2 regions of the Enterococcus faecium genome follow, and region 1 is predicted to be linked to the other one. Evidence: riboswitches for the same ligand, from Rfam matches in the RefSeq annotation. Region 1 holds a riboswitch; the other holds the start of a gene.
The links. A riboswitch is a leader RNA that binds a small molecule or an ion and turns the genes downstream of it on or off. The one in region 1 is predicted to bind preQ1.
Positions count from the first base shown of each region.

Region 2: another riboswitch for preQ1. It lies ahead of PYW34_RS03405 (nucleoside hydrolase); the one in region 1 lies ahead of PYW34_RS10600 (QueT transporter family protein).

Region 1 covers NZ_CP118955.1:2,169,530-2,177,380, reverse strand. The annotation lists gene PYW34_RS10625 (sensor histidine kinase) at 1-664, opposite strand, end outside; gene PYW34_RS10620 (ABC transporter ATP-binding protein) at 751-1,683, shown strand; gene PYW34_RS10615 (ABC transporter permease) at 1,697-2,842, shown strand; gene PYW34_RS10610 (ABC transporter permease) at 2,829-4,001, shown strand; gene PYW34_RS10605 (diacylglycerol/lipid kinase family protein) at 4,100-5,065, opposite strand; PreQ1 riboswitch class I at 5,603-5,649, shown strand; gene PYW34_RS10600 (QueT transporter family protein) at 5,662-6,165, shown strand; gene cbpA (cyclic di-AMP binding protein CbpA) at 6,221-6,865, opposite strand; gene rpmG (50S ribosomal protein L33) at 7,027-7,179, shown strand; gene secE (preprotein translocase subunit SecE) at 7,203-7,373, shown strand; gene nusG (transcription termination/antitermination protein NusG) at 7,474-7,851, shown strand, end outside.
Region 2 covers NZ_CP118955.1:728,307-736,157, reverse strand. The annotation lists gene rnr (ribonuclease R) at 1-1,482, opposite strand, end outside; gene PYW34_RS03425 (alpha/beta hydrolase) at 1,485-2,240, opposite strand; gene secG (preprotein translocase subunit SecG) at 2,343-2,579, opposite strand; gene PYW34_RS03415 (GNAT family N-acetyltransferase) at 2,697-2,975, opposite strand; gene PYW34_RS03410 (alpha/beta hydrolase) at 3,088-4,056, opposite strand; PreQ1 riboswitch class I at 4,271-4,315, shown strand; gene PYW34_RS03405 (nucleoside hydrolase) at 4,339-5,313, shown strand; gene PYW34_RS03400 (ECF transporter S component) at 5,318-5,893, shown strand; gene PYW34_RS03395 (ArgE/DapE family deacylase) at 5,960-7,099, opposite strand; gene eno (phosphopyruvate hydratase) at 7,498-7,851, opposite strand, start outside.

The sequences.
Region 1 (7,851 bases):
CTAATGGTTCTTTTAGTTTTGGTTCTTGATTGATCATTTCAAGCGCACCAATTTGTAAAATCGCACTTGACAGCAGATGACCGACATTGTCATGGATGTCTCGGGCAATTCGGTTCCGTTCTTCCACAATTTGCAAGGCTAATTGTGTTTCTTGTGACAGGGCCAATGCTTTATTTTGTTCCGATAACTCTTGTTGTTTTTCCCAATGAGTATCTTTGGAGACAATGTACTTTTTCTCAAGATCGGTCGTTCGTTGATCTTTTTTTCGTAAGTAAAAGGAAAAAAACAGCAAAATTACGACAAAGGCGACCTTGATGGGGGGATGATTACCAACCGTCGAAATCAACAAAAAACCTAACAAAAACAAGTAATCAAGGTGGCTTTCTTCAGGGGCGATCACTCGCATCGTCGCTGGCAGAAACAGGACAAGATCAGGTAAAAAGGCACATAAAAGAAATAGAATAACTTGGAAAATCCAATTTGGCTTTGTAGGCAGTAAATAACTGACACCAGTGAATAAAACGGCGATCAATAAATAGATAACTTGCATAGCAACGAATCCTTGACTTACCAGCAAAAGCAATGAGATAACCAGTAGAAAGCTAGTTTCGTTGAGTAGCCGAGATTTATGCATAGCAGACTCCTTCATTGTGACAAATGTCATGTGTGGTTTAGCCAATCGTCACTAGTTTCTTTTCTTGCACTTTATTATAGTCAGATCAACAAGAAATTTGGAAGGAGTTTTTCATGATGATTATCGAAATTGATAAATTAGTCAAACGCTATGGAGATTTTGTAGCATTGAATCATTTTGATCTGCAAGTACAAGAAGGAGAAGTCTTAGGTCTGTTAGGACCAAACGGCAGTGGGAAATCGACTGCCATCAACTGTATGCTTTCTTTGTTAAATTATGACAAAGGAACCATTAAATTGTTCGGGACAACAATGACTCCTGAAAATTATGCTGTCAAGGCAATGATTGGGGTCGTTCCTCAAGACGTTGCGGTCTTTGACGAACTAAGTGTGCAAGAAAATATCGATTATTTTTGCGGTTTATATGTTTCCGAAAAAGAGAAAAGGAAAGCCTTGATTGAAGAGGTGATTCAATTAGTGGGATTAGAAAAATATGTTTCGTTTCGTCCAGGAGAACTTAGTGGTGGCTTGAAACGTCGGTTGAACATCGCATGTGGGATTGCCCACAAGCCGCGGTTAATTTTTTTAGATGAGCCGACAGTAGCTGTAGACCCCCAAAGTCGGAATAAAATTTTAGAAAGTATCAAGGAGCTGAATCGACAAGGAGCAACCATTGTCTATACAACACATTACATGGAAGAAGTAGAAATTCTTTGCGACCAGATCGTGATCATGGATCAAGGACAGGTGATTGCTAAAGGAACCAAAGAATCTCTAAAAGATATGGTACGGACGGCGGATCGTTTGACGATCGACATCCCATTACTCCCAGAAAACGTGTTGTCAGCGATTCAGCGAACAATAGCTTCTGATGGAATCGCTTATAAAAAAGGTCAGCTCCAAGTAACAACTACTGAACTAAATACAGTATTGTTGCCGATTCTTACAATCTTACAAGAAGAAAAGATCAGTTACGGAAAAATAGCAACCAAAGAAGCGTCCTTGAATGATGTCTTTTTAGAGATTACTGGCAAGGATTTGAGAGACTAGAGGAGGGGAAATAATGTTTTGGCATTTTTATAAATATCGCACAAAAATACTGCTGCGAAATAAATCCATGTTGTTTTGGACATTGGCCTTTCCAATTCTTTTAGGATTGATGTTTATGGCGGCCTTTGGCGAGATTGATCAAGGTGGCAATCTCGAAACGATTAATACTGGAATTGTAATCAAAGCGGATCAAACAGCGCTTTCGGAAAATTTTACCACAGTCTTAGAACAAGTCGAAGTCAATGATAAACCATTATTTGAAGTACAGGAACTATCGGAAGTAGAAGCGAATGAAAAGCTAAATGCAGATGATTTGGCTGGTTTTTATCTCATTGATGGTTCATCTGTTTCGCTCCATGTGGGTCAAGCAGGAATGAGTCAGACGTTGATGAAAAACGTCATGGATCAATTTTTACAGCGTATTGGTATAATTTCGAGTAAAGTGGCAGAAGTGGAGAACGTTGATCTCGCGCCCATCATGACTGTTTTTGAACAAGAAGTATCTTTTCAAGAAGTTCATGCAGGTCGTAATATGAGTTTCAAAAGTTTTTATTTCTTCACTCTGATTGGAATGGCGATTCTCTACGGGACGATGTGGGGGGTCCGCAATGTACAGGATCAGCAAGCAAATCAATCGTCAAATGGTATTCGCTTGTCCTTGATTCCTAGAAAGCAATCGTTAGTTTCAATCGCTAATTTGGCAGCAAGCTTTACGATTGTTTTGACAGAGATTTATATTATGTTAGCTGTCTTTCGTTTTATCTATCAAGTAGACTTTGGTGAACGTTGGCAATGGTTGATGATTGTTACCGCTCTGGGGTCGTTGTGTGCGATTTTGTTAGGTACATTGGTTGGTAATTTGATACCAAAAATGAATCTGGTGCAAAAGGATAGCATCTTGATTTCAGTGACGATTGCGATGAGCTTTTTTGCTGGTATGATGGGGTCGGAACAAGTGAAGTATTGGATTGATCTTCATATTCCGATTGTTGGTCAATTAAATCTCGTCAACTTGATCAGCGAAAGTTTGTATAAACTTTATTTCTACACTGATTTGGCTAGTTTTTATACCAATCTTCTATGGTTGATCGGATTTATTTTCCTTTTTGCGTTAGGAAATGCTTGGATGGAAAGAGGGGTGCGTTATGACGCTTTATAAAACGATTTGGACATTGCTTAAAGCAAATAAATCGAATTTACTGATAGGTGTAATTATCACTGTTGTTGCCACATTCTTTTTTGCGCAAAATATTGATGTTGAAAATACCTCTCTGCAAGATGCGAAAATCGCCTTGATTAGTGAAGAAGAGTCGCCTGTAGTCGATGGCCTTCGTAAATATTTGAATGACAAGGAAACAGTCGTTACATTGGATGGAACCTCACAAAAAGAAATCGATGATGCTCTTTATTTTAATCGTGTAAACATTATCTTACATCTGCCTGCAGACTTTACCGAACAAGTCGAAGTAGGAAAGATGCCGACGATCAAGATACAGAGTCGCCCAGATGCCTTTTCTAAAACAGTTGTTACACAGCAAGTGAACACCTTTTTGCAAACACTGATTCTGTTTCAAGAAGAAGATAAAACAATCGATGCAGCTATGGAACAGACACAAATGGCACTCTCGGTTACTGGAGAAGTTGAGCTAAGTGCGGGATATAGTCAGCGGATGAAAAAGCTGTTGACGGGCACAACCTTTAATTTCTTGTCTTATGGGTTGTTTCTATCCATTTTTAGCGGTTTCAGCGTCATCAATCTAGCGTTTAATCGCAAAGAGATCAGTAAACGAAACCAGAGTGCGCCCATTACCAAACGAAACTTGAATCGCAAAGTAACCTTTAGTTTGATTAGTTACTCGCTGCTGTTGTTCAGTGGCTTCTTACTTCTAATGGTTCTGTTAGTGATCCACACCTCGTGGGATATAACGGTATGGTATCATATTTTAAATACTTTCTTGTTTTTATTGCCGATCATTAGCTTTTCGGCTTGTATCACTTCATTGGTAAAAAACTCAGAAACCAGCGGTGGGATCAAAGATATTTTTATCACAGGCAGTTGCTTTATCGGTGGGGTGTTTGTACCAGCAGAATACTTGCCAGAAATGGTTAGCAAAATAGCGGCATTCACACCAACATATTGGTTTGTTCAAAATAATAACTTGATCAGTGAAACACTCAGTTACAATCAAACATTTGCAGAATCTTTTTGGTTCAATGGTTGTGTCTTAGTTGCTTTTGCTGCGGTGTTTTCAATGATCCAATTTATTTTGGGTAAAGAAAGAAACTATCGATGGCAACCCAATTGGGCAAAGAATTAACTGCATAGTAAAAAAAGGACTGTGACAAAAGTCGTGTCACAGTCCTTTTTTCCGAATAAACGGTGTTCCAGATGTAGCTTCTGACAAAACCTCTTTTATTAACACCAAAACAACTGTTTAGTTGTGGTTATTGTGATATCAAAAGGTCGTTTTTCCATTTCTTCTCCATCTTCTTGACCATGTTGCGGTGTTGTTGAAACGATACGTAATCTGTTTGTTGTGTAGTGATGGAAATATTTCGATTTCAATTGTTTTTTCTGTATAAGTAAAAGAATGAGCCACAAGATTTTAAAGAAATTGATTCGTTCGACCACGACAAAATCAATGACTGGTTTAGACGCATCAGCAGTTGGAACAATCGCGATTCCTCCGCCAAAAAAAGGATGCTTCGTTGCTGTACATAAAAATGCGTTTGAAAAACTTAATTGTTTTCCTCCTGCATCTACCAGAATTGGAAATCCTTTTTGAGTGAATAAAGCACGGAGAATAGAGAATAAATACGAAAATGATCCTAAGTTGTATTTGTTCAATCGCTTTTTTGTGGAAGAATGATTTGTCGCATGGACGATAGCTGCATCTAATCCTATACCGAAATTATTAACAGCTATTCCTTTTTTTTCACTTATTTTTTCTTCATAAGCCATTATGTGGACTTTTTCTGGTGATTGAGCTGCTAAAATCAGCTGAAGTCCTTTTTTGGGATTTTTTGGAAGGCCTGCCCCTCGAGCAAAATCATCTCCAGAACCTGCTGGAATATAAGCAACTGGGAATTCTACTTCCATCTGATAGAAAGTATCAAGTACCTGATGTAAGGTGCCGTCACCTCCTACGATGATCAAAAGGGGGAAAGTATCGATTGTTTTCTGTTCTTCTTCTATCCAAGGAATCAATGTTTCTTTTGCCAAAGTTTCAGCAATCTCAGCATCGTGTCCTTTGTATTCACTATAATGAAGTGTATAGTCAATATGCTTATTTTTTAATACCGGTAAAATTCTTTCTGCTACTTTATAGCCATTTCCGCTGCCTGCCGATGGATTGATCAATATATGATAATGGAATTTCATGATTTCCTCCTGCTATTCAATAAAACAAGATATTTTAATACTCCTGTTTGCTGGTTAACCAATAATTAGCAAGCTTTTTCTATTTTTTGAATGAAAGAAACTTGTTTTTTCAAAAAAATCTGTTACAAAATTAATTCTTGGTTATTATAGCAGAAGTCTAGGAAAATGAAAAAGGTCCGAAGACCGAAAAACACAAAAAAGCCTAGCAAGCGCATGATCCATTACTTACGTAAGGAGAAGTTCCAAGGTTCGGCATGTCCACTTAGATCTTCAGCTGCTTGCTAGACCGTTCTCTAGTAAGAGGTTGCTCAAATTCCCACATCCTTTTTTATTTATTTAAGTTTCACAACAATTCTGTTCTTGCAGATCCTACTTCGTCTGCTTTACTGGGAATTCTTATGACCCCTTACACTTACTTTATACCATATCCCACGATTTTTAGCAAACGTTTACATTGTTTAAGCTTTTGCTTTTTTAAAAGCAGATAAGACGGATTGAAATAAATGAAAAGTCTGTTATAATTATTGTTTGTTTCACATAACCGCGGTTCATCAACCATCCCGCGTTAAAAAAACTAGGAGAAAAGAGGAGAGAAAATGCAAAAAACGAAAAGCAGACAACGGTTATCCGTAATCGTTGTAAATGGCATCATCATGGCTCTTTATCTAGCGTTAACTATTTTAGTTGCGCCTGTATCCTCAGGGCCGATCCAGTTTCGTATTTCAGAAAGTTTGAATCATTTAGTTGTCTTTAACCGTAAATTGCTTTGGGGAGTTTTAGGCGGGGTCATCGTCTATAATGCCTTCTTTGGTTTTGGTATCATGGATGTGGTTTTTGGTGGCGGCCAAACATTGCTTTCTTTAGGCCTGACAGCTTTATTGCAAAACAAAGTGAAAAATGTAAAGATGCGTTTAGTATTGAACACGATCTTCTTTACCATCAGCATGGGACTGATTGCTTATATGTTAGTTCCAACAGGTGGCCAAGCATTTTGGACAACCTATGGCACGCTTGCATTAAGTGAGTTTATCGTCATGGCTGTTTCAGCACCATTGATGTATTATTTAGATCGCGCGCTTGATTTTGAAAAGCGTGTCTAATTATAAAAAGCGAAAAAAGAAAGCAGATTAGCTGTTTTCTTTTTTCGCTTTTTGATTATGCTTCTTGGTTTTGCAAATTTTCAATTTCTACCACTTTATAATTCTTTTTCTCTAAGTGGTTGACGATCGTTTCACATACTTTCGCTTCAGTGTTAGCCGGTAGCGTGATCAATGTACGTCGAATGTATTCGTCTTTTTCGATATCAAGAGTAATACAGCTGGCAATGCTGCTGTGTTTTGAAATGATTTTTGCAATAGCAGCCAAATCTCCTTGCTTTCCTGTGGAAGCAATTGTCAGTACATAGCTTCCTTGTTCTACGCTCCAAGATTGAGAGAGCATATTAAGCAACGTACTATGTGTCAAAATACCATAAAAATGATTTTCACTGTCAAGGACAGCAATATAAGGAAGCTCTTTGATCGTAAAGAATACTTTGAAGAAAGAAGTATCCAGGTAAATGAACTTTGTAGCGTTTTTCAAAAGATGAGTGACAGGAAGCGTCATATCACCGCCATTTGCTTTATGACGATAGATATGCATTTTGTAAATGTTTCCACGGAAAATATTACCTGAAGAATCTAAGATCGGCACACAACGGTATCCGGAAGTTTCTAAAATTTTTAATGCTTCTTCTAATGTACTAGTCTCTGTAACGGTTGTCAGATCTTTTTTCTTATATACAAGTGTTTTTAATAGCATCGCTATACCTCCAATTGTCTCATTTTAGCTTAATTTCAAATTAATCATATCATAATTTTATCCAAAACAATAGATAGTTTATTTCACAAATTGACAAGTAAAAAGTTACGTGATACTGTTATGAAGTATAAGTCTGATTCTCAGCAAGGGGGCAGAAGTAAATGGCAAAGAAAAAAGCAGCACTCGCTTGTTCCGTTTGTGGGTCTCGCAACTACACAAAATCAGTCAGTGAAGGAAAAAGCGGCGAACGTTTGGAAATCAATAAGTTTTGTAAATATTGTAATCAATATACATTACATAAAGAAACGAAATAAACAGTAGCAAGGGAGGTTGTCTCATGAAATTTCTAAAAAGCGTAAAAGATGAAATCAAACAAGTAACTTGGCCAAGCAGAAAACAACTCCGTAAAGATACGTTAGTAGTCATCGAAACTTCTATTATTTTCGGATTGATGTTTTACGTAATGGATACAGCCATCCAAAGCTTATTTGGCTGGATTTTAAAATAACTCGCTAGCCACAACGTACTTTTAGTGCTATAATGAAGCGAAAGAAAAACTTCGGGTGTACTGAGGTTTTTTTATTTTACAATGAAATGAGGAGCCTTCAATGGAATCTTTTGAAAAAAACTGGTATGTCTTGCATACATATTCAGGATATGAAAACAAAGTAAAAGCAAATATCGAATCTCGTGCGCAAAGTATGAAAATGGCCGACTTTATTTTCCGTGTCGTTGTTCCTGAAGAAAAAGAAACTGAAGTCAAAAATGGGAAAGAAAAAGAAATCGTTCATAAAACATTCCCAGGATACGTACTTGTTGAAATGATCATGACAGACGCTTCATGGTATGTTGTCCGCAACACACCTGGTGTGACAGGATTCGTTGGTTCACACGGAGCCGGAAGCAAACCAGCACCATTACTTCCAGAAGAAGTCAATCATATCTTGCGTTCTATCGGTATGAGCCTGCGACAAAATGATCTAGAA
Region 2 (7,851 bases), 1.1 Mb from region 1:
TTTTTCTTCTTTTGGCTGTTCATGGATTCGATAAATAAACGGAAGATTTAATTTATTATAATGTTCAGCTACCGTTTCGTTGGCAGCAAGCATAAAGGATTCGATCAAGCGTTCACCTATCCCTCTGCTTCTTAGCTGGATATCATTTGGGTGTCCTTCAGCATCAACAAGGATCTTCGCTTCACGATCCTCAAAAGAAATCGCTCCACGTTTGATTCGCATCATTTCAAGGATTCGATGCAATTCACCCATTTCTTGGAACATAGGCACGAGCTGAGCATAACGTTGCATCGTTTCTTCATCTTGATCTTCTAAGATTTGATTGACAGCTGTGTAGGTCATCCGTTCTGTTGTTTGGATCACACTTGGAAAAATCTCATGAGAGACAACTTGTCCATTTGGATCGATCTCCATTTCACAACTCATGGTGAGTCGTGGAACATGGGGATTCAATGAACAGATACCATTGGATAAACGTTGTGGGATCATCGGAATCACTCGATCGGTCAAATAGACACTTGTTCCTCTTTCGTATGCTTCTCTGTCCAGTTGACTGCCTTGCGTCACATAGTAAGATACATCTGCAATGTGTACTCCAAGAAAATAATTACCATTTTCTAATTTTTTGACCGTCACTGCATCATCTAGATCTTTTGCATCTTCTCCATCAATCGTAACGATGAGCTGATCTCTTAAATCTCTGCGTCCAACAATATCCTTTTCGCTGATCTGGTCTGGAACTTCATCTGCCTCAGATAACACATCATCAGGAAATTTTGTAGGAATACCGTTAGCCACGACAATCGAGAGGATATCCATGCCAGGGTCATTCTTATGACCAATCACTTGCTTGATTATCCCTTCTAAACTAGTTGCATACCCTTTTTCAGGGTAATGGGTCAGTTCGATCAATACAATACTTCCGTCAACTGGACGAACTCCCTCTGCCGCTGCATACACTTTGAATTGGTTAAGCTTTCTATCTTTCGGGATGACCACACCATAAAGATCCGTTTCCTGTATCTCTTCGTCTGAATAAGCAACAAATTCTCCGGCTAACTGAGTAGTCGCTCGGTCTCGAATCTCCACTACTTTTCCCTCTGCTCCGCGATCCATATCTGTATTTGCTCGCTTCATGATATCAATTGCTACGGTATCCCCATCCATTGCAAAGCCAGTCGCTTCTTTCGGGATATAGATATCATCTTCTTCGGGATCAATCGTTACAAATCCAAATCCTCGTTCATTTGCCCGAAATGTCCCTTCGACCAAGATCGGTTTTAAAGGAAGTTTGACTTTTCCTTTTTTATTGAAAACGATACTCTGTTCTCTTTCCATTTGAGCAATCGTTTGTACTAGTAATTTAAAATCATCGCTTTTTTGAAAGCCTAGACCTTCAGCGATTTCTTCCATAGAAAAACTACGTTTGCGACTGCTTTCCATGAAAAAGAGAATTTTCTCTTTTATTGTTTCTTTTGTCATATTTATTCCTCATTCCAAGGTAATTTTTCTAAAAATTCCAACACGTCTTTTTCTAATTCGCGTCTTGCTGTGCCAACTGTAATCACATGACCGCTTTCAGGATACCATTGAAGTGTCACTCGTTGGCGGCTCAATTTGCGTGCCGTTTCAAATACACCATTTGGGTCGATCATTTCATCTTTCCCAGCTTGAGCTAAAAATATTGGCTGTTGGATATCTGATAGTCTACTTTCTGCGATTGCTGCTTGGTCTTGTATATCCATTAATTGATGTTCAGCTAACGAGCGGTAAGACACAGCTTTTTCATTGATTTCTTTTTCTGATTTGCCTGCTATCTTCAGCACTTGACGTACATATTTTTCAAAATTTTCAGGCACGTTTGTTTCTACAGGAGACAGGGGCGAACAGAAAAAACCGCCGCCAATTACTGATTCTTCTTCTAGTGCCCGTACAGCAAAGATGCCACCCATCGATAATCCCAATACGGCAATATCAGAAAACTGTTCAGACTGTAAAAAATGGATAGCTTTTTTAGTATCTGCCCACCAGCTTTCTGCTTTTTCTTGCAAGATATCATATGGCTCCATCGTTCCATGTCCTTTAAATAGCGGCGCATAGACTGTATAATCTGCTTTTTCTAAAAACCGTGCGAGCATCCGGACATCATTTGGACTTCCTGAGTACGCATGAAGCAGCAAAACTGCTCGTTTTCCATGTTTTGCATAAAGGGGTTTTGGTAATTGTTTCACTCGTTTCACCTCTTTCGCCTCATTTTACCATAGTTTCTTTCATAACTTCTTCTTAAGCGTTCTCTTTGCAATAAAAAAAGCCGCCCGCCGTTGTGCGAGAGGCTTATTCGACTACTTCGAAGATAAAAATGCTAGGACAAATAATAAGATCATCCAGACAGCTCCCATGACTGCAGTTGATCGCTGCATGACAGCTTCAAAGCCGCGAGCTTTTTGTTTGCCGAATAGTTGATCCGCACCGCCGGTAAATGCACTCGCTGCACTATTTTGCTTGCTTGGCTGCATCATAATCGCAATGACCATAACAATCGATAAAACGATCACGATTCCCAAAATTAAATTATACATATAGCAGCCTCCTTCCCAAAAGATATCGTCTCTTTAACTTTATCATAGATAAAACTCCGTGACAACTCTATATAAATGGAAAAACAGCTGAAAGTGCAAATCTTTCAGCTGTTATTATTATGATTGGCGTAAGACGTCATGATACTCTGGTTTCTTCTCAAACTCTTTTTTTGCGTAAGGGCATAAAGGGATAATCTTTTTCCCCTCTCGTCTTGCTAGTTCTACTCCAGTATACACTAGCTTTTCAGCTAATTTTTGACCACGATATGCTGGATCGACAAATGTATGGTCAATGATCATGATGTCTGGCCCCGCATCCGACCATGTCATTTCTCCGATTTCTTGTTGCTCATCATTGAATAAAGCAAGACGATTTTTTTCCTCTTTGATTTCCATATGCCGCACTCCTCAAATAACTGATATTTTTTTATTCCTACCTTATTTTAACAGTCTCATGGTCTATAAACAATTATTTATCCTCGTGTTGCTTACAAAAAGGAAGAGAAAATCAATCCATCGTTATTCTTTGTTCAATAAATGAAAAAATCACTGTCCAATAGGTTTTCGGATCTTTCATCGATGCTTCCAAATGTTCTGCTTCTGGAACAAGCAGTAATGCTTTATCCCCTGCCGTAGCGTTTTGAATCGTGTATGCTGCTTCTGTAGGAACAAAATGATCTCTTTCACCATGGATGACTAACAAAGGCAAATGGTTACTACCAAGCTGTCTTGTAGCTGATGCTTGCTTTAAAGAATAACCTGCGTATTTCTGAGCATAGTGATTCGCATATCTCATGATCATTTTTTTAGGAAAGACCGTGATTTTACTTAACATATACCGAAATTCCGCATAAACAGAAACATATCCGCTGTCTAAGATAAATCCTTTGACTGCAGATGGAAGCTTTTCACCACTTGCCATCATAATCGTAGAAGCGCCCATCGAACCGCCGTGCAAAATAATGGATGCATCTGGTTGTTCATCTAAGATGAGTTGGATCCATGCAATTAAATCTAGCCGGTCTAGCCATCCCATTCCGATGATTTCTCCTTCACTTTCTCCATGCGCACGTAAATCGGGTATAAGAACGTTGAATCCTTTCTCTGCATATCTTTTACCTATATGAGACATATCTCTTTTCCCTGTACTTCGATAATCATGTACACAAATGACCCATTTATTCTGCTGAGTTGGTTGGAGTAACATCTGTCCAGCTAGTTTCAACCCGTCATAACTTTTGATCGTTTTTGGTATTCCTTGTTCCCAGAAGCTTTCACACTCTTCTTCTAATTTTTGTCGCTTTTTTTCTACTGACGTGACTGCAGCAGGATCCATCAAGCGGTGCCCAGTTTCTTCATACCAGTCATAGCCTCTCTGTACCCCCGCTCTTACTAATTTCTTTGCATAAAAATAAGAAAGAAAATGGTAACTGATTCCTATAAATATCAGAATAAGAATGAAATAAAAAATAACCATCGTACACCCGCCGCTTTCTGCCAAACTATAATCTATTTATTATACAATATACCGATCAATAGGATTCTTTTTCTTCGGCACACGTAAATTCCATTTCTTTTTCATTGTATCATTTACTTAAAGTTCTTCTCAATAGATTTACTTGTAAGAGAGCATTTACATTCACAATAAAAGCCAGTATACTAATTTCGTGCATTATAAACAAGACACTCGTCTTGGACTGGTTCGGAAACTTCCCAGAATAAAAAACTAAGTATCTCTAAAGAAAGGAGATTGGAAATAATGCGTAAAGTAATTATTGATTGCGATCCAGGGATCGACGACACTTTAGCTTTATCACTAGCTGTCAAATCCCCTGATATCGAAGTAGTTGCTATTACCGTCGTTTGCGGGAATGTCCCTGTAGATATCGGTACGCAGAATGTGCTGAAATGTTTGGAGCGCTGTGATCGTTTAGATATCCCTGTTTATCAAGGAATGGAAAAACCTTTGAAGCAACCTTTCATTAGTGCGCAAGACACTCATGGGTTGGATGGATTAGGGGACACAAATTTCCCGATGGTCTTAGCCAAACAGGCAGAATCGCTCCATGCAGTTGATTTTCTGACTGATTATTTCAAAGAAAAAACAGATACATCAGTCATTGCTTTGGGGCCTTTGACCAATATCGCTTCTGCTTTGAAAAACAGCCCATCTGTTGGGAAACATATGGATCGTTTTGTCTCAATGGGCGGAACTTACAAAAGCCATGGTAACTGTTCACCAGTTGCTGAATACAATTACTGGTGTGATCCTGAAGCAGCTTCTTATGTATTCGAAAAGCTCAAACAACCGATAGAAATGGTTGGGTTAGATGTGACAAGAGAAATCGTCTTGACACCGACTATCCTTGAATATTGCTGCCAAATGAATCCTGAAGAGGGAGAGTATCTAAAAGCGATCACTCGTTTTTATTTTGACTTTCACTGGAAACAAGAAAGAATCTTAGGATGTGTCATCAATGATCCATTAGCTGTTGCTTATTTTATCGATGAGTCCATCTGTGAAGGCTTTAAAAGCTTCACTGCTGTAGAAACTCAAGGAATAAGTCGCGGACAAACATTGGTTGATCGTTATGAATTTTGGCAGAAATCTGCTAACAGTAAAATTATGACAAAAGTAGATACTCGTCTTTTTTTCCAAAAGTTTTTAACCGTTCTTTTAAATGCACAAGAAGAAACGATTATGAAAGATTTGGAAAGGTTAAAGATGGGCTAACAAAATGAATAAAAACAAGATGGCAACTCGCGTACTTACAATGATGGCTTTGTGTATTGGGATCAATTATGTTGGAGGAACGATTGCTTTATGGCTTCGTTTGCCAGTCTATCTAGACTCTATTGGAACGATTTTTGCTGGCGCGTTACTTGGTCCCATACCAGGAATGCTGACAGGATTGTCCAGCGGTATTTTAAGTGGAGTGACTACAGATATTTTTTCTCTGTATTATTCGCCAATCCAAATTCTCACAGGCTTGCTTGCTGGATTGATTTTGCCAAGATATCTCGGCAAAGATAAAAACAGCTTGAAACTGTTATTACTCGCTTTGATTTTGTCGGTACCTGGAACGATCGTTTCTTCGATCATTACCGTTCAGTTATTTGGCGGGATCACCTCCTCAGGATCCAGTATGATCGTTCAGCTATTACATGGGTTAGGTTTAAGTCAGACAACAAGTGTGATCTTGGTACAGGCGGGTACAGACTACCTTGATCGCTTTTTGTCTATCGTCGTTGTTTCATTAGTCATCACTATGTTGCCACAACGCTTGATATATTCAAAAAGAAAAATAGGCTGAATAAACAGAGCTGGATTAGCAAAATAATGCTAATCTGGCTCTGTTTTTTCATTTATTAAAAAAATCTTACGCTAAGTAGGATAAAATAATTCCTTGATATTTTTCGATCATATCCAAATAATTATCGATTTCAACATACTCATCTACTTGATGAGGCAAAGTAACGACACCAGGCCCAAAGACGACAAAGTCGAAGGAATGGTTAGCTTTCGTAAATTCGGCTGCATCCGTTGTTGCTGCCGCTCCAACTAAAGGTAATGGCTGGCTGAATTGTTGCTGAATGCAATGAATCAAAGGAGAATCTGGATCAGCTTTGACAGGTATTTTGTTGTAATCGATCATCAATTCCAAATGATAGTCTGTCTCTTGATTCAATTCATTGACGATTGATTGCAGCAATGCAATGATTTTATCATTTGGGTATTCTGGAATCGATCGAATGTTCCCTTGGAGCTGCGCATGGCTTGGGATGCTGTTGACTTGATTCCCGCCACTGATCAATGTAACATTATGGATTGTTTTTCCTAGGACAGGATTCTCGATTGTTTCAGCGAGGTGATTCATTTCAGCATTTGCTTTCGTAATGAATTCATTTAGGTGATTGATTGCATTATAACCTTGGTCTGGCATAGAGCTATGCGCTTCTTTTCCGTGCGAGGTGACTGTATAGTTGATTGATCCCATGTGCGTATACATCAAACTGTAATTGGTTGGCTCTCCGATGATCAAGGCATCTAAGTCATCTACATAGCCTGCTTTCGTGAGCTGTTCCCCACCTAGTTCACCCACTTCTTCTCCGACAGTGGCTAATAATTTGACTGTTCCGTTAAATGGTTTTCCTGACTCTTTCAGTTCGATCATGGCAATCACCATTGCTGCCAAGCCATTCTTCATATCTGTAGCACCACGTCCGTACAAACGGTTCCCATGGATTTCTGCTGCAAAGGGTGCATAGGTCCAAGACGATTCATCACCAGCCGCCACGACATCCATATGCCCAGATAGGCCTAACACTTTTCCTGATTGGCCCTTTTGGTAACGAGCAATCAAATTATCTCTACCATCTCTGTAAGAAACAATCTCTCCTGTTATGTCATGCTTTGCCAAAAGCTTATTCAAATAGGCTGCTACTTCACCTTCGTTTCCATTCACTGATTTAATTCGGATAATCTCTTGTAAAATCGCGATTTTTTCTTCTTTTTTCATCTAATCCTCTCCCTTGCCATTTCTTTTTATTGTATTTGAGTGTGCTCGAATTTTCAAATAGGAGCAACCAAAGTAAAAATGAAGAAAGAGAGCCACTTTATGAAAAATATGCTGCTACTTCCCTCCTATTTTATTTATACGAGAGGACTTGCCCATAGATTCCTATTCTACTGTTCTATCCTTAAAAGCTCTTATATGATGCTAGTTATTGTTAGCTTTCCTTTTTCAAGGATGATCTTTTCTTGTACCATTCTTTGTAAACATCATATACAGAAGCTAGTTGCAAAAAAACTCTCTACCTGCTGATATTTCAGCAAGTAGAGAGTTCGATTACTTAACTAAGTGATCATACTCGACTATCTTTCAATAGTCGATCATGTATCTTCATTAGAAAAGAATTATTTGTTTTTTAAGTTGTAGAAAGATTTCAAACCTTTGTATTCTGCAACTTCACCAAGTTGGTCTTCGATACGTAGTAATTGGTTGTATTTAGCAATACGGTCAGTACGTGATAGAGAACCAGTTTTGATTTGGCCAGCGTTTGTTGCAACAGCGATATCAGAGATTGTTGAATCTTCTGTTTCACCAGAACGGTGAGATACAACTGCTGTGTAGCCAGCTTCTTTAGCCATTTCGATAGCTTCGAAAGTTTCTGTTAATGTACCGATTTGGTTCACTTTGATAAGGATTGAGTTAGCAATTCCTTTTTCGATACCTTCAGATAATTTTTGAGTGTTTGTTACGAACAAGTC